DNA from 4 places in the Streptomyces sp. NBC_00654 genome. Region 4 is predicted to be linked to each of the others. Evidence: riboswitches for the same ligand, from Rfam matches in the RefSeq annotation. Region 4 holds a riboswitch; each other region holds the start of a gene.
What was found. A riboswitch is a leader RNA that binds a small molecule or an ion and turns the genes downstream of it on or off. The one in region 4 is predicted to bind cobalamin.
Positions count from the first base shown of each region.

Region 1: linked by a shared signal. The riboswitch ahead of OHA98_RS33755 (ABC transporter substrate-binding protein) and the one ahead of OHA98_RS07720 (ribonucleoside-diphosphate reductase subunit alpha) in region 4 are both predicted to bind cobalamin.
Region 2: linked by a shared signal. The riboswitch ahead of metE (5-methyltetrahydropteroyltriglutamate--homocysteine S-methyltransferase) and the one ahead of OHA98_RS07720 (ribonucleoside-diphosphate reductase subunit alpha) in region 4 are both predicted to bind cobalamin.
Region 3: linked by a shared signal. The riboswitch ahead of OHA98_RS28230 (cobalamin biosynthesis protein) and the one ahead of OHA98_RS07720 (ribonucleoside-diphosphate reductase subunit alpha) in region 4 are both predicted to bind cobalamin.

Region 1 covers NZ_JAPEOB010000003.1:301,527-306,810, reverse strand. The annotation lists gene OHA98_RS33770 (DUF2017 domain-containing protein) at 1-440, shown strand, start outside; gene OHA98_RS33765 (amino acid permease) at 825-2,255, shown strand; gene OHA98_RS33760 (M67 family metallopeptidase) at 2,363-2,785, shown strand; cobalamin riboswitch at 2,819-2,984, shown strand; gene OHA98_RS33755 (ABC transporter substrate-binding protein) at 3,022-4,065, shown strand; gene OHA98_RS33750 (iron ABC transporter permease) at 4,062-5,102, shown strand; gene OHA98_RS33745 (ABC transporter ATP-binding protein) at 5,131-5,284, shown strand, end outside.
Region 2 covers NZ_JAPEOB010000002.1:969,469-974,752, forward strand. The annotation lists gene metE (5-methyltetrahydropteroyltriglutamate--homocysteine S-methyltransferase) at 9-2,333, opposite strand; cobalamin riboswitch at 2,515-2,661, opposite strand; gene OHA98_RS24555 (DUF6351 family protein) at 2,852-5,014, opposite strand; gene OHA98_RS24560 (mandelate racemase/muconate lactonizing enzyme family protein) at 5,104-5,284, opposite strand, start outside.
Region 3 covers NZ_JAPEOB010000002.1:1,790,605-1,795,888, forward strand. The annotation lists gene OHA98_RS28215 (class II aldolase/adducin family protein) at 72-734, opposite strand; gene OHA98_RS28220 (inorganic phosphate transporter) at 1,023-2,282, shown strand; gene OHA98_RS28225 (hypothetical protein) at 2,295-2,525, shown strand; cobalamin riboswitch at 2,674-2,803, shown strand; gene OHA98_RS28230 (cobalamin biosynthesis protein) at 2,929-3,873, shown strand; gene OHA98_RS28235 (cobyric acid synthase) at 3,870-5,284, shown strand, end outside.
Region 4 covers NZ_JAPEOB010000001.1:1,756,953-1,762,236, reverse strand. The annotation lists gene mctP (monocarboxylate uptake permease MctP) at 1-1,483, shown strand, start outside; gene OHA98_RS07725 (hypothetical protein) at 1,590-2,255, shown strand; cobalamin riboswitch at 2,486-2,615, shown strand; gene OHA98_RS07720 (ribonucleoside-diphosphate reductase subunit alpha) at 2,761-5,166, shown strand; gene OHA98_RS07715 (ribonucleotide-diphosphate reductase subunit beta) at 5,166-5,284, shown strand, end outside.

The DNA.
Region 1 (5,284 bases), on a different contig from region 4:
TCGCCGCGCTCTTCGCCGAGGGTCCGAGCGAACCGCCCGCCGACCCCGCCCTGGCCCGGCTGTTCCCCGAGGCGTACGGGAACGAGGACAAGGAGCTGCGCGAGGCGTCCGCCGAGTTCCGCCGCTTCACCGAGAACGATCTGCGCACCCGCAAGCGCGAGGACGCCCTCGCCCTCGTACGCACCCTGGACGGGCTCTCACCCGTGGGGGAGGGCGGAGCCGTGCTCACGCTCACCGCCGCCGAGTGCCGCAACTGGCTCGGCGCCCTGAACGACCTGCGGCTCACCATCGGCACCCGGCTGGAGGTGTCCGACGAGGACGAGGGGCAGGAGGGTTCGCTCTACCGCCTCTCCGACAGCGACCCGCGCAAGCCGATGGTGATGGCCTATCTCTGGCTGGGGGCGCTCCAGGAGACGCTCATCGAGACGCTGATGCCGTAATCCGGAGGCGAAGGGCTGTCCCGCGAAGCTGTTCCGCGGGGCAGCCCTTCGGCGCGTCCTCGGGTGCCTCCTTGGGCGCGTCCTGCGGTGCGTTCGCTCAGTGGACGCTCAAATCGGAATAACGATCGCGTCACCCGAACAGCCGTCTTTGCAGCGGCTGGAAACTCTTGTCCGCTTTTTCCTGTGGTGTGCGCCACACAATGTCCCGTGGGTCGCCCGGGGGCCCGTGATAAATCTTCACGACCGCCCGGGGACGCCATCCCTGTTCCCGGGGGCGCTACAAGTCGGCCGAACGCCGACGGCACTCCATCCATATCCGGGGGGATCAGGAACTGATCCGTCGCCTGTGAAGGCGCGGATCGGCGTGGAGAAAGGCGCACCACCATGACATCGGCACAGGTCGACAAGGGGCACGCCGGCGATGAGGCCGAGGGTGCAGGAAACAGCGGCGAAGGATACCGGCGCGGCCTGGGTGCCCGCCAGATCCAGATGATCGCCATTGGTGGAGCCATCGGCACCGGGCTTTTCCTCGGTGCGGGCAAAGCCATCGACCGGGCCGGTCCCAGCCTCATCCTGGCCTACGCGATCGCGGGCCTGGTCATCTTCTTCATCATGCGGGCGCTGGGCGAACTTCTCATGTACCGCCCGGTCTCCGGCTCCTTCGCGGAGTACGCGCGGGAATTCCTCGGCCCGTTCTTCGGATTCGTGACCGGCTGGACGTACTGGCTCTTCTGGGTCGTCACCGGAATCACCGAAGTCACCGCCGCCGCCACCTATATGACGTACTGGTGGAACATTCCGCAGTGGCTGTCGGCACTCGTCTTCACGGTCATTCTGTACGGCGCCAACCTCATCTCCGTGAAGCTCTTCGGTGAGCTGGAGTTCTGGTTCTCGATGGTCAAGGTCACCGCGATCATCGGCATGATCCTCGTCTGCGCCGGAGTCCTCACGATCGGCTTCTCCGACGCCGCCGACACCGCGACCGTCGCCAATCTCTGGAACGACGGCGGATTCTTCCCCTCGGGCATCACCGGCACGCTGATGACCCTCCAGATCGTGATGTTCGCCTTCCTCGCCGTCGAACTCGTCGGCGTCACCGCGGGCGAGTCCAAGGACCCCACGACCGTCCTGCCCAAGGCCATCAACACCGTGCCGTGGCGCATCGCCGTCTTCTACGTCGGCGCGCTGATCATGATCCTCTCGGTGGTGCCGTGGAGCACGTTCAAGCCGGGTGTCTCGCCGTTCGTGAAGACCTTCGAGGAGATGGGTCTCAGCGTGGGGGCCGCGATCGTCAACTTCGTCGTCCTGACCGCGGCGCTCTCCTCCTGCAACTCCGGGATGTACTCCACCGGCCGCATGCTGCGCGACCTGGCGCTCAACGGGCAGGGCCCGAGGGCCTTCACCAGGCTGACGAGGAACGGCCTGCCGTTCGCCGGCACCACGTTCTCGGCCGCGCTGATGCTCGTCGGCGTCTGGATCAACTACCAGTGGCCGGGCGAGGCGTTCAACTACGTCGTCTCCTTCGCGACCATCTCCGGCATGTGGGCCTGGGTCATGATCCTGCTCAGCCAGCTCCGCTTCCGCGCGCTGGCCGACCGGGGGGTGCTCCCGCAGTCCGCCTTCAGGGCCCCCGGAGCCCCGTACACCAGCGTCTTCGCGCTCGGCTTCATCGGCATGGTCATCGTGATGATGGCCATCGACAAGGACGCCCGGGTCTCGCTGTACTGCGCACCGGTCTGGGCCCTGATCCTCGGTGTCTCGTATCTGGTGCTCAAGGCCCGCAACCCCGGGAACACGGCGTTCATCAAGCGCTGACACCCACGGCCACCCACGCCGGAGCGTCCGGCATGCGGGCCCGTCCGTACCACTCCTCGGTACGGGCGGGCCCGCCGCCCGTACGGGCCGGTCCTATCCTGGGCGCCATGCTGACCATCACCCAGGACCTCCACGACCGGATCGTCGCCCACTCCCGCGAGGACCACCCCGACGAGGCGTGCGGAGTCGTCGCGGGACCGGCCGGAACGGGACGGGCCGAACGCTTCATCCCCATGCTCAACGCCGCCCGCTCGCCCACGTTCTACGAGTTCGACTCGGCCGACCTCCTCAAGCTCTACCGCGACATGGACGACCGCGACGAGGAGCCCGTGATCATCTACCACTCGCACACGGCGACCGAGGCCTACCCCTCCCGCACCGACGTCACGTACGCCAACGAACCCGGCGCCCACTACGTCCTCGTCTCCACCGCGGACACCGACGACGCGGGCCCCTTCCAGTTCCGCTCGTACCGCATCGTGGACGGCGAGATCACCGAGGAGGACGTCAAGATCGTCGACGCCTGCTGAAGGACGCCCGGGGGACGCCCACTGAGGGTCGCCTCACCTGCGTCGCGACCAGGTCTGGCACACTGCACCCAGACCCAACGAGGCGGCAGGAACCAGGAAGCCGGTGCAAGTCCGGCACGGTCCCGCCACTGTGACCGAACCCCGTCCACCAGGACCGGGGCTCGGCAGTCAGGAACTGGCCTGCCGCCTTCTCGCACCGACCAGGGGACGCGGAAATCCCCCGGAGAGGCCCCGCCATGTCCCGGCGCACCCCCGCGCTCATAGCCGCCGCCGTGCTGCTCCCGCTCGCCCTCACCGCCTGCTCCGCCGCGGACGCCGACAACGGCTCCGCGGGCTCGGCCAAGGCCGGCGGACCGTCCGCCGAGGGCTTCCCGTACACCGTCACGAACTGCGGTGTCACCACGACGTACAAGGCGCCGCCGAAGCGCGCCGTCACCATGAACCAGCACGTCACCGAAGTGATGCTGGAACTGGGGCTGGCCACGTCCATGGTCGGCACCGCCTACCTCGACGACCAGGTCCTGCCGGAGTACGAGGACCAGTACGAGTCCATCCCGGTCCTGGCCGAGGAGTACCCCTCGTACGAGAAGCTCCTCGCCGCCGACCCCGACTTCGTCTACGGCGGCTACTCCACCGCGTTCACCGCGGGCGACGGCCGCAGCCGCGAGGCGCTGAAGAAGTCCGGCATCGACACCCGGCTCAACACCGAGTACTGCGCCAAGAACCCGACCGCGATGGACGCCCTCTACCAGGAGGTCCGCGAGGTCGGCCGCACCTTCGGCGTCGCCCCGCGCGCCGACGCGTGGATCGAGGAGGCGAAGGCCACCAACGCCGCCACGGCCGAGCGGCTCAAGTCCGCCCGCCCGGTCTCCGTCTTCGTCTACGACAGCGGCGACAAGACCGCGTTCACCGCGGGCGGCAAGGGCATCGGCAACGAGCTGATCACCCGGGCCGGCGGCCGCAACGTCTTCGCCGATCTCGACAAGCCCTTCGGCGACGCCTCGTGGGAGAACGTCGTCGCCCGCAAGCCCGACGTCATCGTCATCTACGACTACGGCTCCACCACCGTCGCCCAGAAGAAGAAGCGCCTCCTGGAGGACCCGGCACTCGCCGACGTCCCCGCGATCAGGAACAAGCGCTTCGCCGTCCTCCCGCTCTCCGACGCGGTGCTCGGCGTGCGCGCCCCCGCGGCGGTCGGCAAGCTCGCCGCCCAGCTGCACCCGGAGATACCGGGGGACTCACCCACGGAGGAAGCGACGGACGCGGCCACCGCGCCGTGAGCTGCCGCACCCCCGCCGCGCCACGACGGCTGCGCTACACCCTGGTCCTCGGCGCCCTCGCCGTCGTCCTCGGGGCCGCCGTCCTCGCCGCGCTCGCCCTCGGCTCCGTCCGCATCCCGCCCGGCCAGGTCCTGGACATCCTGACCGGGCGGGCCGGACCGAGCCCGTTCCGCACGATCGTCCTCGACGTCCGGCTGCCCCGGGTCCTGCTCGGCATCGTCGTCGGCGCCGGACTCGCCGTGATCGGCACCGTCCTCCAGGCGCTCGTACGCAATCCGCTCGCCGACCCGTTCCTCCTCGGCGTCTCCTCCGGGGCCTCCACCGGAGCGGTCCTCGTGATCGTCCTCGGCGTCGGCGCGGGCCTCGCCACCACCGTCACCATTCCGGCCGCCGCCTTCGCGGGCGCGCTCGCCTCACTCCTGCTCGTGTACACCCTGGCCCGCGGCGGATCCGGCCTCACCACCAACCGGCTCGTCCTGGCCGGAGTCGCCGTCTCCTACGTCCTCTCCGCCCTCACCAGCCTCATCCTGGTCACGTCGGCCCGCGCCGACCACCTCCAGGAAGTCCTCTACTGGACCCTCGGCGGTCTCGGCGCCGCCCGCTGGGACATGCTCGCGCTCCCCTCGGCCGTCCTCGTCGCGGGCACGGCGCTGCTCCTCACCCTCGCCCGCCCGCTCGACCTGCTGCTCGTCGGCGAGGAGGGCGCCACCGTCCTCGGGCTCGACACCGCACGCTTCCGGGCCGGGGTCTTCGTCCTCGCCTCCCTGCTCACCGGTGCCCTCGTCGCCTACAGCGGAGCCATCGGATTCGTCGGCCTGATGGTGCCGCACATGGCCCGGATGGCCGTCGGCGCCGGCCATCGCGCCCTGCTCCCGGTCGCCGCGCTGGGCGGCGCGGTCTTCCTGGTCCTGGCCGATCTGGCCGCGCGGACGGTCGCCGCTCCCCAGGACATCCCGGTCGGCGTGCTCACCGCCCTGACCGGCGGCCCGTTCTTCCTCTGGATGCTCCGCCGCCGCCCCGAAGGAGCCCCGGCATGACCGGCCTTCGCCCCGAAGGAGTTCCCGCATGACCAGTCTGCGTACCGAAGGCCTCTCGTACGGGACCGGCGGCCGGCACCTCGTGGACTCCGTCGACCTGACCGCCGCCGACGGTGAGACGGTCGGCCTCGTCGGCCCCAACGGCAGCGGCAAGACCACCCTGCTGCGCTGCGTGTACGGAA
Region 2 (5,284 bases), on a different contig from region 4:
CCGCGGGATCAGCCGTTCCCGGTGGCCAGCTCCGCGCGGACCACGCGGGCGGCGGCGACGAGGTTCTCCAGGGAGGCGCGGGTCTCGGGCCAGCCGCGGGTCTTCAGGCCGCAGTCGGGGTTGACCCACAGCCGGCCGGCCGGGATGGCCTCAAGTCCTGTACGGAGGAGGGCCGCGGCCTCCTCCCTGCTCGGGACGCGCGGGGAGTGGATGTCGTAGACGCCTGGTCCGGCTTCACGGGGGTAGCCGTGCGCGGCCAGTTCGCGGGCGACCTGCATGTGGGAGCGGGCCGCTTCCAGGCTGATGACATCGGCGTCGAGGTCGTCGATGGCCTCGACGATGTCTCCGAACTCGGCGTAGCACATGTGGGTGTGGATCTGGGTGTCCGGACGTACGCCGCTCGTGGTGAGGCGGAACGCCTCGGTGGCCCAGGCCAGATAGGCGCCGCGGTCGGCGGCGCGCAGCGGCAGTGTCTCGCGCAGGGCGGGCTCGTCGACCTGGATCACCGAGGTGCCCGCGGCTTCCAGGTCGCCGACCTCGTCGCGCAGGGCGAGGGCGACCTGCCGGGCGGTCTCGCCGAGCGGCTGGTCGTCGCGGACGAAGGACCAGGCGAGCATGGTGACCGGGCCGGTGAGCATGCCCTTGACGGGACGGGCGGTCAGCGACTGGGCGTACGCCGTCCAGCGGACCGTCATCGGCTCCGGCCTGGAGATGTCGCCCGCGAGCACCGGCGGCCGGACGTAGCGGGTGCCGTACGACTGGACCCAGCCGTGCTGGGTGGCGAGGTAGCCGGTGAGCCGCTCGGCGAAGTACTGCACCATGTCGTTGCGTTCGGGCTCGCCGTGCACCAGGACGTCGAGCCCCGCCTTCTCCTGGAAGGAGAGGACTTCCCGGATCTCGTCCCTGATCCGTTCCTCGTACCCGGCGGTGTCGATCCGTCCGGCCCGCAGGTCGGCGCGAGCGGTGCGCAGCTCATCGGTCTGGGGGAACGAACCGATGGTCGTCGTCGGCAGCGGCGGGAGCCCGAGGTGCGCGCGCTGGGCGGCTGTCCGTTCCGCGTAGGGCTGCGAGCGCCGTCCGTCCGCGGCGGTGACGGCGGCGGTGCGGGCCCGCACCGCGGGGTCGCTGGTCAGTGCCGATCCGGCGCGGGAGGCGAGGTCGGCGCGGTTCGCCGCGAGTGCGGTGGCGATGGTGTCGGTGCCCTGGGCGAGCCCACGCGTCAGGACGGCGACCTCCCGCGTCTTCTGCCGGGCGAAGGCGAGCCAGCGGGCGATCTGCGGGTCGATGTCGCGCTCGGCGGTGGCGTCCAGCGGTACGTGCAGGAGTGAGCAGGAGGCGGAGACGTCCACCCGGCCGGCGAGGCCGAGGAGGGTGCCGAGGGTCGCGAGGGACTTCTCGTAGTCGTTGATCCAGATGTTGCGTCCGTCGACGACGCCCGCGACCAGGCGCTTGCCGGGCAGTCCGCCGGCCGCCGCGAGGTCTTCGAGGTTGGCGCCGCCCGATTCGGTGAAGTCGAGGGCCAGCCCTTCCACCGGCGCCTTGGCCAGCACGCCCAGGGCCTCACCGAGCCGCCCGAAGTACGAGGCGACCAGCAGCTTCGGCCGGTCGGTGGCGGCACCGAGTTCGCGGTAGGCGCGGGTGGCGGCGTTCAGTTCGGCAGGGGTGCGGTCCTGGACGAGAGCGGGTTCGTCGACCTGGACCCACTCGGCGCCGGCCGCCCGCAGATCCGCGAGCACCTCGGCGTACACCGGCAGCAGCCGGTCCAGCAGGGTCAGGGGCTCGAAGTCCCCGGACACGCCCGGCGCGGGTTTGGCGAGCAGCAGGTAGGTGACGGGGCCGACAAGGACCGGGCGGGCGGTGTGGCCGAGCGCGAGGGCTTCCTTCAGCTCGGCGACCTGCTTGGCGGAGTGCGCCGTGAACACCGTGTCCGGGCCCAGCTCGGGGACCAGGTAGTGGTAGTTGGTGTCGAACCACTTGGTCATTTCCAGCGGTGCGATGTCCTGGGTGCCGCGGGCCATCGCGAAATAGCCGTCCAGCGCGTCTTCCTCGGCGACCGCGCGGTGCCGTTCGGGGACCGCTCCGACCATGACGCTGGTGTCCAGCACATGGTCGTAGTACGAGAAATCGCCGGACGGCACTTCATGGATGCCTGCGTCGGCCAGCTGCTGCCAGTTCGACCGGCGGAGATCCACCGCGGTCTCCCGGAGGGCGTCCGCGCTCACGCGGCCCTTCCAGTAGCCCTCGACGGCCTTCTTCAGTTCACGGTTCTGTCCCTGGCGGGGGTAGCCGTACACGGTGGCCCGTGCTGCCGCGGCTGCGGGCTTCGCTGTCACAGAACTCTCCTTCGCGAGATGTGTCCTGGATCCCGGGGACGGGACGCGGACGCGAAGGGACGACCGACCGGGCGGACCACGTCGCGGAGTTCTCCCGCACGTGCCGCCCGATATGTACGCCGACCCGCCCACGAGGTCACCGGGATCTCCGCACGCGATCGGTCGCGTACGGGCAACGGGCAGGTCTTCGGACTCGCGGGCACATCCGCCGGGGCAGATTCCTACTGGCCGTCGCTTCCCGGATCCGGCCGGATCCAGTGCGTATGACGGCGTTCGTTCCCACTCACCGCTGCGGGGCAGTCCCGGATTCCCACCGGGTTCCCTCTTACGACGCGTCCCGCCTGGCGGACGGGGGCGAACCAGCTGCGTCCGCCACCCTAAGCGACGGGCGGCGCCCGCACACCCCCGCCCGGATACCGGGACGCGTCACGGGCGGGGGTGTGCGGGCGAAATGACGGGCGCGGTGGAGCGAACGGACACCGGGGCCTGTCGGAACAGCCTTCGGGGCTCGCCTGTCGCTATCCGGTCACCGCGTCGAAGGAGAGCCAGGTACCCATGGGGGCCTGCTGACCCGCCCCGGGAACGGACCAGTCGCAGACACCGTACGGGAAGATCCCCGTCAGCTCCTTGAGCTGGGCTTCGGTCACCGGCACCTGGTAGTCGGTGCTGACCACGGGACGCTTGCGGCACTTGACGATGTCATTGGCCACATCGGCTCCGGCGACCATCCGCGGCGAGGTCCACACCGGGTAGAGGGTGTTGCACTCGGTGTTGCCGATGCCCTCCACCTGGGGTTCCGAGATCTTCTTCGCCCCGATGCCACGGGTCCAGCAGGCGTCGGTGAGTCCCTGCGGCCGATTGCGGACGATCTTCTCGATGGGGGCGTCGTTGCCGGGGTCCCCCTTGATGGCGGTGAGCCACTGGTCCATGTCGGCCACCATCCCGGCGAGGGTGAACCCGTGCCCGCTGGAGCGGGTGAGCATGACCTGGTTGGCGTGGGTGCCGTTGGCCTTGTCCAGGCGCGCCCGGGTGGAGAAGGAATGGAAGCGCATGTGCATGTCGCCGGTCGCGGCGTCGTCCGTGTAGTCGCGGTAGTCGATGATCGGGATGTCGGCGAGACCGGCACCGCCGTTCAGCATGCGACCGGTGCGGTAGGCGAGCCGAACCGCCTTGAGATCGGCGACGGTGCGCTCCGCGGCGGGCTTGGCGTCGTCGTCGAGGCCGCCGATGCGCCGGTTCAGGTCGATGAACCGGTCCATGTCGATGGTCCCGTTGTTCAGGGCCTGAAGTCCGTACTGGATACCGGTGTTGTCGAGCGGCCTGCGCGCCTTCCCGGTCTCCGGTACCTCGCCGTAGACGTTCACGGCGTGGCTGTACACGTCGCAGCGGGCACCGTCCGGGTTGGTGGCGGGGTTGTAGCGCTGCTCCTTGGGCAGCTGGGCAGGGCAGTACACCGTGGGGTCGATACGGCCGGCGGCCCGTGCCAGGCTGCCGATGCTCTCCCACGTGCCGAACCCGGAGACCGCCTTCTGCTGCTCCTTGGTGAACGCGTCGGGCGCGACATTGGTGAAGTAGTGGTTCAGGAGCTGGGCGTCGCTGAGCGTCTGGATCGTCCCGAAGCCGACGTCGGGGAAGCTGCAGCCGGAGAGGATGCCGTCCAGCAGGCCCGGGTAGTTGTCGGCGATCTGGTGGGTCTGGTACGAGCCGCCGGAGCAGCCGTTCCCCATGGTGAAGGCCGGTTCGCCGTACGTCTCCACGAAGCGTTCCTTGACCATGCTCATGGTCTCGGCGGCCAGCAGGTCGTTGCAGTTGTTGCCGAAGACGTTCAGCGAGGACGAGGCGACGCCGTAGCCCTTGCTCAGATACGTGTCGTTCATGATGCCGACGGTCTTGCGGCCCTGGACGTACCAGCCGCCGTTGCAGCCCCCGCCGAATCCGTACACGAGGCGCCCGTTCCAGCCCGGCCCGCGCTCCAGCGGGTCGGGGGCGGGGGACAGCGGGTCGTGCAGTACGGCCGTCTCGTAGATGCCGCGGTTGATGGTGCCGGTCTCGACGCGGACGATGTACGGCACCTTCTTGCCCGCGCTCGTCGTGGCGGTCGCCAGGTCGGCGGGACGGTCGTTCACGTCGGGCAGGGCGACGAACGTGCCGGCCGTGGTGCGGTACATGTAGTCGACGCGGGTCTCGGCCGAGCAGTTCTCGTCGGTGGGCTGCCCGAGGGTGCCGCCGGTGACCGTCTTGAACTCGGCCGTGTCACAGATGAACGGCTTCTCGTGCGGCCCGGAGAACACCGGCCCCGTGATGGGGTGGTTCTTCAGGGTCACCTCTCCGCTGTCCGCGCCCTGAGCCGTGGCCGTGAGCCTGTTCTCGCCCTTGGACAGCTCCTTCACCACGCCCATCAGCGCGTTCTCGCCGGACGGCCGGAAGCTCGATGTCACGTCCCGGCCGTCCACCGCGATCCGGATGCTGTCGGCCGCTATGGACGCGGGCGCCACGACACGTATCAGGGCGTCGTCCCCCGACACCACTCCGGGCCGCGACGACACGGCCGTCACCTGTAGCTTCTCGCTCTCGCGTTCCTGGCTGCCGGCCGGCGTCGCGGACGCGCCGACCAGCACGCCCATGAACGCCACGCCGGCCAGGCCCATCCGGACCGGTCTCGCGGCTCCTGTGAACGACATGACGGAACTCGCCTCACTTCCTGGGGTGGGAAATCGTGTGTGCTGTGCATACGCGGGCTGCGGCCGGCCCTGCCCGGCCCGGCCCGGGGCTACCAGTTGGTGAACGCCCCGTCCGACGTACGCAGGTGCGGGCGCTCGGCCGCGTGTGCCTGGTACCGGCGCGCCGCCTCCCGGTCGATGTCGACGCCGATGCCGGGCAGTTCGCTCAGCTCCACCCGCCCCGGCAGGATCGTCGGCCGCGCGGTGAAGAGGGCGGCGATGGCGGGCTCG
Region 3 (5,284 bases), on a different contig from region 4:
TGGTCCGGTGCGGGCCGGGAGGGCCCGGCGCCGGGCGGGGCTCGGCGTGGTCCGGTGCGGGCCCGGGAGGGTCAGCCGGGCTGGCCGTACCCCTTCAGGGCCTCGGTCACCTCGCGCAGCTGGGCCGGGGAGAGCAGCGCCGGGCTGTGGCCCGGTACGGAGCTAGCGGTGAGCCAGAGCCTGCACAGCCATTCGAGCTGCGCGGTGCGGTCGTACGCCTGGTCGAGGCTGTCGCCGTAGGTGACGGTGCCGTGGTTCCGCAGGAGGCAGCCGGTGCGGTCGCGCAGGGCCGCGAGCATGTTGTCGGCCAGCTCCCGCGTTCCGTAGCGCGCGTAGGGAGCGGTGCGTACGGGGCCGCCGAGCATGGCCGCCGCGTAGTGCACCAGCGGGACCTCCTCGACCAGGGTGGAAACGGCGGTGGCGTGCACCGCGTGGGTGTGCACGACGGCTGCCGCGTCGCTGTTGCGGTAGACCGCCAGGTGGAGGGGGAGTTCGCTGGTCGGGGCGAGATCGCCGAGGACCCGGCGCCCTTCGAGGTCGACGCCGACCACGTCCTTCGGGCCGAGCCGGTCGTAGGGCACCCCGCTGGGGGTGACCAGGACGGTCCCGCCGACACGTGCCGAGACATTGCCCGAGGTCCCGACGACCAGCCCGTCGGCCGCGGACCGGCGAGCGGTGTCGACCACGCCCCGCCAGGCCCGTTCGATCGCTTCTTCCCGAGGCTGATCGCTCACGCTCATGCGGGGCACCCTAAGGGCTGCGCCGGGGCGGCGGGGGTGACACCGGACGCCGGGTGACCGGAATCTCTTCCGGGTGAAAAAACGCGTCCCCAAATGTTCGCCAAGGCCCGGCAAAGAGCAGTCCTCGCACCGCCCCAGGTGCATCGCCCCACCTCGTACGCAGACAAGCGGAGGGGATTCCATCCGCTTCGGGTCACCACAGCGCCCCGCCCAGTTCATCTTCCGTTCACCCAGGTTGCCTACGGTCCACGAGCCACTGACGTCGAACGATTGCCTGGGTAAATGGAACACATCACGCTGCTGCTCGCGATCGTGATCGTGACAGCTCTCGTGTTCGATTTCACGAACGGTTTCCACGACACCGCCAACGCGATGGCCACCACCATCTCGACCGGCGCCCTGAAGCCCAAGACAGCGGTGGCGATGTCCGCCGTTCTCAACCTGATCGGCGCGTTCCTGTCGGTGGAGGTCGCCAAGACGATCTCCGGCGGGATCGTCAACGAGGACGGCCTCAGAACCGAGGTCATCTTCGCGGCGCTCGTCGGCGCCATCCTGTGGAATCTGCTGACCTGGCTGGTCGGCCTGCCCTCCAGTTCCTCGCACGCCCTGTTCGGCGGCCTCATCGGCGCCGCGGTCATGTCGGCGGGCTGGTCCTCGATCAATGGCGGCACCGTCGTCACCAAGGTGCTGCTGCCCGCCATCGCCGCGCCGGTCGTCGCCGGTCTCGCCGCGCTGCTGGCCACGAAGCTGACGTACCGCATCGGGCGCAAGGTCACCGATGAGGGACAGCTGAAGTCGACCGCCAAGGGCTACCGGGCCGGGCAGATCGCCTCGGCCGGTCTCGTCTCGCTCGCCCACGGCACCAACGACGCGCAGAAGACGATGGGCATCATCACCCTGGCCCTGGTCACCGGCGGCGTCCTCGCCCCCGGCTCCAACCCGCCGGTCTGGGTCATCGTCTCCGCCGGTGTCGCCATCGCCCTGGGCACGTACCTCGGCGGCTGGCGCATCATCCGCACCATGGGCAGCGGCCTGACCGACCTCAAGCCGCCGCAGGGCTTCGCCGCCCAGACCAGTGCGGCCACCGTCATCCTGGCCTCCTCCCACCTCGGCTTCTCGCTCTCCACCACCCAGTCCTGCTCCGGCGCCGTGATGGGCGCGGGCCTCGGCCGTCAGGGGGGCGTGGTCCGCTGGTCCACGGCCACCCGGATGTTCGTCGCCTGGGGACTGACCCTGCCGGCCGCGGGCCTGGTCGGCGCGGGCGCGGAGTTCCTGACCAAGCAGGGCGGCTGGGGCGTCGGCGTCGTCGCCGTCCTGCTCGTCGCGGGCTCCGGCGCCATCTGGCTGCTGTCGCGCCGCAAGCCGGTCGACCACACCAACGTCACCGGCGGCGGCCCGGAGGACGAGCCCGCGGGCGTCGTCACCACGGCCATCGCCGCCGTCACCCCGCCGCCCGTCGGCACCACGGGTCCCGACCTCACGTCCACCATCCCGGCTCCGGCCGGTACGCCCGCCGATCCGGCGCGGCCCGCCACGGTGTAAGGACAGATCCGTATGAACATCGACTGGGCAGCTCTCGCCTCCGTCTTCGGCGTCAGCCTCGTGGTCACCGTGGCGCTGGTCGGCCTCTTCACCCTCGGCATCGTCGGCCTCTCCAAGCAGGCGTCGACGGCGCGGAACGGCGCCTCCGGCGGCTCGTTCACCCCGGCCCGCGCCGGCGCGTACCTCTGCTTCGCGCTGTGCGCGGCGGCGGTCACGTACGGGATCTATCTGATCGTCGCCTGACCGGAACACCGCACCTCCACCGGGCCGGACACACACTGTGTGTCCGGCCCGGTGTGCGTCTGCGCACACTGCGGCTCCGCAGGTCAACGGCAAGTTGACGGGCGTTCTCACAGCGTGGTGGACTGCCGGAGCCGTTTACGGCGACAGCAGAGGAAGCCGGTGCGAATCCGGCGCGGTCCCGCCACTGTCACCGGGGAGCAGTCCCCCATCGGAAGTCACGGTCCGCCCACGCGGACTGGAAGGCCGGGGGAACTGCGGATCCGGAAGCCAGGAGACTCTCGTCGCCGGTCACGTCGAACCAGGGCGCGGACCCTGAGTGAGGACATACGCCATGCCTGGCTGCCGTGCGCCGGAACCTGTGTCACCCCTTGCGGGAATCTCCCGTACCCCGGCCGGCTGAGCCATGCGTGCCGACCGCATCTTCGCGTACGGCGCCACGGCCGGCCTGATCGCCGACTCCCTGCTCGGTGACCCCCGCCGGGGACATCCCGTGGCCGGGTTCGGCCGGGCCGCGGCAAGGGCCGAACGCCTGCTCTGGCGCGACCACCGCGGGTGGGGCGCCCTGCACACCCTCGTCTGCGCCGGCGGCGCCGTGGGGGCCGCCGCGCTGGCCGCCCGCGCCGTACGGGACCGCCCCGCCCTGGCCGTCGCGCTGACCGCCGCCACCACCTGGTCCGTGATCGGCGGTACGTCGCTGGGCCGTGAGGCGCGCGCCGTCTCCGGTGCGCTCGCCGCCGGGGACCTCGACGTGGCCCGGGAACGGCTGCCCCATCTGTGCGGCCGCGACCCCCACTCGCTGGACGGGCAGCAGATCGCCCGCGCCGTGGTCGAGTCCGTCGCCGAGAACACCTCGGACGCCGTCGTCGGCGCCCTCGTCTGGGGCGCTCTGGGCGGGGTCCCCGGGCTCGTCGGCTTCCGGGCCGTCAACACGCTGGACGCCATGGTCGGCCACAGGTCGCCCCGCTACCGGCGTTACGGCTGGGCCTCGGCCCGCCTGGACGACCTGGCGGGCGGGCCGGGAGCCCGGCTGACGGCCGCGCTGGCCGTGGTGGCCGGAGGACGGCCCCGTGCGGCCGTACGGGCCTGGCGGGCCGACGCGGGCAGCCATCCGAGCCCCAACGCGGGGCCGGTGGAGGCCGCGTTCGCGGGGGCGCTCGGCGTACGGCTCGGCGGGACCCTGGCGTACGCCGGGCGGGTCGAGCACCGGCCCGTGCTCAACGGGGCGGCCGGCCGGGCCGTGGAGAGCGCCGACATCGAACGGGCGGTACGGCTGTCGCGCCGGGTGGGCGCGCTGGCCCTGGGCGTATGCGTGGCGGGCCGGCTGCTCGCGGGACGGAGAGCGAAATGAGCGGCGGACTCCTGGTCGCCGGGACCACCTCGGACGCGGGCAAGAGCGTCGTCACGGCAGGGATCTGCCGGTGGCTCGTGCGCCGGGGCGTGAAGGTCGCGCCGTTCAAGGCGCAGAACATGTCGCTCAACTCGTTCGTCACCCGCGAGGGCGCGGAGATCGGGCGCGCCCAGGCGATGCAGGCCCAGGCCGCCCGGGTCGAGCCGTCCGCGCTGATGAACCCGGTGCTGCTCAAGCCCGGCGGCGACCGCTCCAGCCAGGTCGTCCTGATGGGGAAGCCGGTCGGTGAGATGAGCGCCCGCGGCTACCACGGGGGACGGCAGGAAGCCCTCCTCGGGACGGTCGTGGACTGCCTGGAGCAGCTTCGGGGCACGTATGACGCCGTGATCTGCGAGGGGGCGGGCAGTCCTGCCGAGATCAATCTGCGGCGCACCGACATCGTGAACATGGGCATAGCCCGCGCCGCGCGGTTCCCCGTGCTGGTCGTCGGCGACATCGACCGCGGCGGCGTCTTCGCCTCGTTCTTCGGTACGACGGCGCTGCTGAGCGCCGAGGACCAGTCACTGGTCGCCGGCTATCTCGTCAACAAGTTCCGCGGCGATGTCTCGCTGCTGGAGCCGGGCCTGGACATGCTGTACGGGCTGACGGGGCGGCGGACCTACGGGGTGCTGCCGTTCGCGCACGGGCTGGGCATCGACGAGGAGGACGGCCTGCGCGTCTCGATGCGCGGAGCCGTACGGGAGTCGGTCGTCGCGCCGCCGCACGGCGAGGACGTGCTGCGGGTGGCGGTGTGTGCCGTACCGCTGATGTCGAACTTCACCGATGTGGACGCGCTGGCCGCCGAGCCGGGCGTGGTGGTGCGGTTCGTGGACCGGGCGGAGGAGCTGGCCGACGCGGACCTGGTGATCGTGCCCGGCACGCGCGGCACCGTGCGGGCACTGGCGTGGCTGCGCGAGCGGGGTCTCGCCGACGCGCTGGTGCGGCGGGCGGCCGAGGGACGGCCGGTGCTCGGCATCTGCGGCGGGTTCCAGGTGCTCGGGGAGCGGATCGAGGACGCGGTGGAGTCGCGGGCCGGGGTGGTCGACGGGCTGGGACTGCTGCCGGTACGCATCCGGTTCGAGCGGGCCAAGACGCTCGCCCGGCCGGCCGGTACGGCGCTCGGCGAGCCGGTGGAGGGATACGAGATCCACCACGGGGTCGCCGATGTGCGCGGCGGTGAGCCGTTCCTGGACGGCTGCCGGGTGGGTGCCGTGTGGGGGACGCACTGGCACGGGTCGCTGGAGAGCGACGCGTTCCGGCGGCGGTTCCTCGCGGAGGTCGCACGGGCGGCGGGCCGGCGGTTCGTCGCCGCGCCGGACACGAGTTTCGGGGTGCTGCGGGAGGAGCAGCTGGACCGGCTCGGGGATCTGGT
Region 4 (5,284 bases):
CTGGGTCACCTGGTTCCTGCTGGGCGGCGACCTCTACACCGCGTACACCTTCGTCGCCGTCCCGGCGGCGATCTACGCGGCGGGCGCGGCGGGCTTCTTCGCCGTCCCGTACACGATCCTCGTCTACCCGCTGATCTTCACCTTCCTGCCGCGGCTGTGGTCGGTCTCGCACAAGCACGGCTACGTCACCACCTCGGACTTCGTCCGCGGACGCTTCGGCTCCAAGGGGCTCTCGCTGGCGGTCGCCGTCACCGGCATCCTCGCCACGATGCCCTACATCGCGCTCCAACTCGTCGGAATCCAGGCGGTGCTGGACGTCATGGGCGTCGGCGGCGGAGAGACCACGCACTGGTTCGTCAGGGACCTGCCGCTGCTCATCGCGTTCGCCGTGCTCGCCGCGTACACCTACTCGTCCGGGCTGCGGGCGCCCGCGCTGATCGCATTCGTGAAGGACGGCCTGATCTATCTGGTGATCGCGGTGGCGATCATCTACATACCGATCAAGCTGGGCGGCTTCGACGACATCTTCGCCAAGGCGGGCGAGGCGTTCTCCCAGAAGAATCCGGCGACCGGTCAGCCGCGCGGCTCGCTGGTTCCCGGCGACATGGGTCAATGGGGTTACGCGACACTGGCGTTGGGATCCGCGCTCGCGCTCTTCATGTACCCGCACTCGATCACGGCGACGCTCTCCAGCCGCAGCCGCGAGGTGATCCGGCGCAACACCACGATCCTGCCGCTGTACTCCCTGATGCTGGGCATGCTGGCGCTGCTCGGCTTCATGGCGATCGCCGCCGGAGTGAAGGTGGACAACGGGCAGCTGGCCATCCCCCAGCTGTTCGAGAACATGTTCCCCGACTGGTTCGCCGGAGTGGCGTTCGCCGCCATCGGCATCGGTGCCCTGGTGCCCGCCGCGATCATGTCCATCGCCGCGGCGAACCTTTTCACCCGCAACATCTACAAGGACTTCCTGAAACCCGACGCGACCCCCGCCCAGGAGACCAAGGTCTCCAAGGTGGTCTCGCTCCTGGTCAAGGTCGGGGCCCTGGTCTTCGTCCTCACCATGGACAAGACGGTCGCGATCAACTTCCAGCTGCTCGGCGGCATCTGGATCCTCCAGACGATGCCGGCCCTGGTCGGCGGGCTGTTCACCCGCTGGTTCCACCGCTGGGCGCTGCTCGCGGGCTGGGCGGCCGGCATGGCGTACGGAACGCTCGCCGCGTACGGCGTGGCGAGCCCCACCCAGAAGCACTTCGGCGGCTCCTCGAAGGAGATTCCGGGAATCGGCGAGATCGGCTACATCGGGCTGACGGCCTTCGTGCTGAACGTGGTGGTCGTGATCGTCCTGACCCTCGTCCTGAACGCGCTGAAGGCCCCGGCGGGCATCGACGAGACCTCGCCGGCCGACTACACGGCCGATGTGGGCGACCCCGGCGTCGAGGCGGAGCTGCCGCCGGCCGCGGCGGTCGCGCCGGGCATTCGCTGACCGGCCGGAACGGCGGTGCGCGGGCCGTCGTGTCTCCCCGGGAGGCGCGGCGGCCCGCGCCGTTCTCCGGCTGTGCACGGCGGTCACCGTACGCGAGGATGCGGGCATGAACCCTCGCTCCCCGCTCCCCGGGCTGTGGCCCGTGCTGCTGGTGCTGACACTCGCGGCCTGCGGCACGGAGCCGGCCCCCGGACCCGATGCGGACAGCCCCGGGGGCGCGGCCCCCTCCGCCCCGGGGCCCGGCCGGGCCGCGCTGGAGGCCAGGGCCGCGGCCATCCAGACCACCACCGGCCACGTCTATGTGACCGAGGTCCCCGGGTACACCCTGGCCCGGCAGTCCGTCGGCGTCCTCGGCGACGACGGCTTCGGGAGCTTCTACGTGGCGGCCGGCGGCAAGCGCATCCAGCTCTCCGTGGAGCGCGGCACACTCACGGCGTCGAACTGCGCGACGGGCCCGCGGCCCGGCGGGGGCCCGGGCACACCGGCGGCCTGCGAGCGGGACGGCGCGAACTGGTACCGCTCGACGCCGGACAGCCATGAGTACGCCCGCGCGGAGGGCGAGGTCGTCGTCCGGGTCGGCGGAGCCCGCGGCGAGGTCGACCGCGACACCCTGCGCACGGCCGCCGAGGCCGCGCACCGCGCGGATGACCGTGAACTCGACGAGATCCTGCCCCCGGCGGGCCGGGCACCCGGCGCGGGTCCCGTCGAACGCGGCGACCTGCCACCGGTCGGCGACGGGGCCCCGAACAACGACGTGGGAGCGAGCGGCTGAGGGATTCCGCGGCCGGGGAGATCACGCCGTACGAGGCCGGAGCAGCCGGGGAGGGGGCCCGGAGAGGGAGCCGGGAACGGGCCCGGAAGCGGGCCTGAAGCGGGCCTGAAGCGGGCCGGGAACGGGGCCTGGAGCCGCTCCCCGGCCTGCCGCCGCTCGCCCACCGGCTGACACTCCGACAGGGCCCACCACGGCCCGCGACACAACATGTGGGGGCTGCCTCATCGGGCGGCCCCCACATGTATGCTCGTGCTCGCTGTCGCCGCAGGGGAATCCGGTGCGAATCCGGAACTGTCCCGCAACGGTGTATTCAGTGTGCTTTTGCACACCCGAAGTCCGACGACCTGTCGACAGCGCGTCCGGCTCGACCGAACCGGACGCCAAGACGTCCGGGCCTCGCGGATGGGCCGGTGGACGCCGTACGCAGTGCTGCCCCGCCCCGGGCACCGTGCTGCCCGGCTGCCCCCGTTCCCCGCCGGCCCCCAGCCGAGCGAGGGAAATCCCCGTGACCATCGCGCCAGCCGATCCGGTTTCAGCCGCCGCCGCAGCCGAACCGACGGAGCCCACGACCGACGCACCGGGAACCGCACTGCTGCGGACCCTGACGGACCTCACCGTCGATCTGCCCGACACCGATCCCGGACGGGTCGCCGCCGCCGCGCTGCGCGGCCGCAACGCCCGGTCGGACGAGGCGGAGCTGCGTTCGCTGGCCACCGAGGCGGCCGCGGGGCTGATCTCCGAGGACCCCGCCTACTCCCGGCTCGCCGCCCGGCTGCTGACCCGGTCCATCGCCGACGAGGCGGCGGGCCAGGGCGCGGTGTCGTTCTCCGCCTCGGTCGCCGTGGGGCACCGCGAGGGCCTGATCGCCGACCGTACGGCCGCCTTCGTGGCGCTGCACGCCGCCGCGCTCGACGCGCTGGTCGAGCGGTCGCTGGCCGACGGCGCGGACGACCGCTTCGGTTACTTCGGGCTGCGGACGCTGCACAGCCGCTATCTGCTGCGCCACCCGCACACCCGCCAGGTCATCGAGACGCCGCAGCACTTCATGCTGCGGGTCGCGGCCGGTCTGGCCGAGGACGAGAGCGTGCACGCGCTGGACGAGGTCGCCGCGCTGTACGGGCTGATGAGCCGGCTGGACTACCTGCCCTCCTCCCCCACCCTCTTCAACTCCGGCACCCGGCACCCGCAGATGTCCTCCTGCTATCTGCTGGACTCGCCCAAGGACGAGCTGGACTCGATCTACGACCGCTACCACCAGGTGGCGCGGCTCTCCAAGCACGCGGGCGGCATCGGCCTCTCGTACTCCCGTATCCGCGCCCGCGGTTCGCTGATCCGGGGCACCAACGGGCACTCCAACGGCATCGTGCCGTTCCTGAAGACGCTCGACGCCTCGGTCGCCGCGGTCAACCAGGGTGGCCGCCGCAAGGGCGCCGCCGCCGTCTACCTGGAGACCTGGCACGCGGACATCGAGGAGTTCCTGGAGCTGCGCGACAACACGGGTGAGGACCAGCGGCGTACGCACAACCTCAACCTGGCGCACTGGATCCCGGACGAGTTCATGCGCCGGGTGGACGCGGACGGGCAGTGGTCGCTGTTCTCGCCCGCCGACGTGCCCGAGCTGGTCGACCTGTGGGGCGACGAGTTCGACGCCGCGTACCGCGCGGCGGAGGCCAGGGGGCTGGCCCGCAAGTCGATGCCCGCGCGGGACCTGTACGGCCGGATGATGCGTACGCTCGCGCAGACCGGTCAGGGCTGGATGACGTTCAAGGACGCCTCCAACCGGACCGCCAACCAGACCGCCGAGCCGGGCCGCGTCGTCCACTCGTCGAACCTGTGCACCGAGATCCTCGAAGTGACCGACGACGGCGAGACGGCCGTCTGCAATCTGGGCTCGGTCAACCTGGGGTCGTTCGTGGCGGACGGGTCCATCGACTGGGAGCGGCTGGACGCCACCGTGCGGACCGCCGTGACCTTCCTGGACCGGGTCGTCGACATCAACTTCTACCCGACCGAGCAGGCCGGACGCTCCAACGCGCGCTGGCGGCCGGTGGGCCTGGGCGCGATGGGCCTCCAGGACGTCTTCTTCCAGCTCCGGCTGCCCTTCGACTCCCCCGAGGCGCGGGCCCTGTCCACGAAGATCTCCGAGCGCATCATGCTCGCGGCGTACGAGGCGTCCTGCGACCTCGCCGAGCGCTCCGGCCCGCTCCCGGCCTGGGCCGAGACCCGCACCGCACGCGGGGTGCTGCACCCCGACCACTACGACACCGCGCTGAACTGGCCGGAGCGCTGGGAGGCCCTGCGCGCCCGTGTCGCGAAGACCGGGATGCGTAACTCGCTGCTCCTGGCCATCGCGCCGACCGCCACGATCGCCTCGATCGCCGGGGTGTACGAGTGCATCGAGCCGCAGGTCTCCAACCTGTTCAAGCGCGAGACGCTCAGCGGTGAGTTCCTCCAGGTCAACGCCTATCTGGTGGACGAGCTGAAGCAGCTCGGCGTGTGGGACGCCCGGACCCGCGAGGCGCTGCGCGAGGCGAGCGGCTCCGTGCAGGGCTTCGCCTGGATCCCCGAGGAGGTGCGGGCGCTGTACCGCACCGCGTGGGAGATCCCGCAGCGCGGACTGATCGACATGGCGGCGGCGCGTACGCCGTTCCTCGACCAGAGCCAGTCGCTGAACCTGTTCCTGGAGACGCCGACGATCGGCAAGCTCTCCTCGATGTACGCGTACGCCTGGAAGCAGGGGCTGAAGACGACGTACTACCTGCGGTCGCGCCCGGCGACCCGGATCGCCCGCGCCGCGTCCGGCCAGGCGTCCGCCGCCGCCCCCATCCCCGTACAGCAGGCCCAGGCTCCCGACGCGGACGCCATCGCCTGCTCCCTGGAAAACCCCGAGTCCTGCGAGGCCTGCCAGTAATGAGCTCCAACGAGAACAAGAACCTGCTCGACCCGGGCTTCGAACTGACCCTGCGCCCGATGCGCTACCCGGACTTCTACGAGCGCTACCGGGACGCGATCAAGAACACCTGGACGGT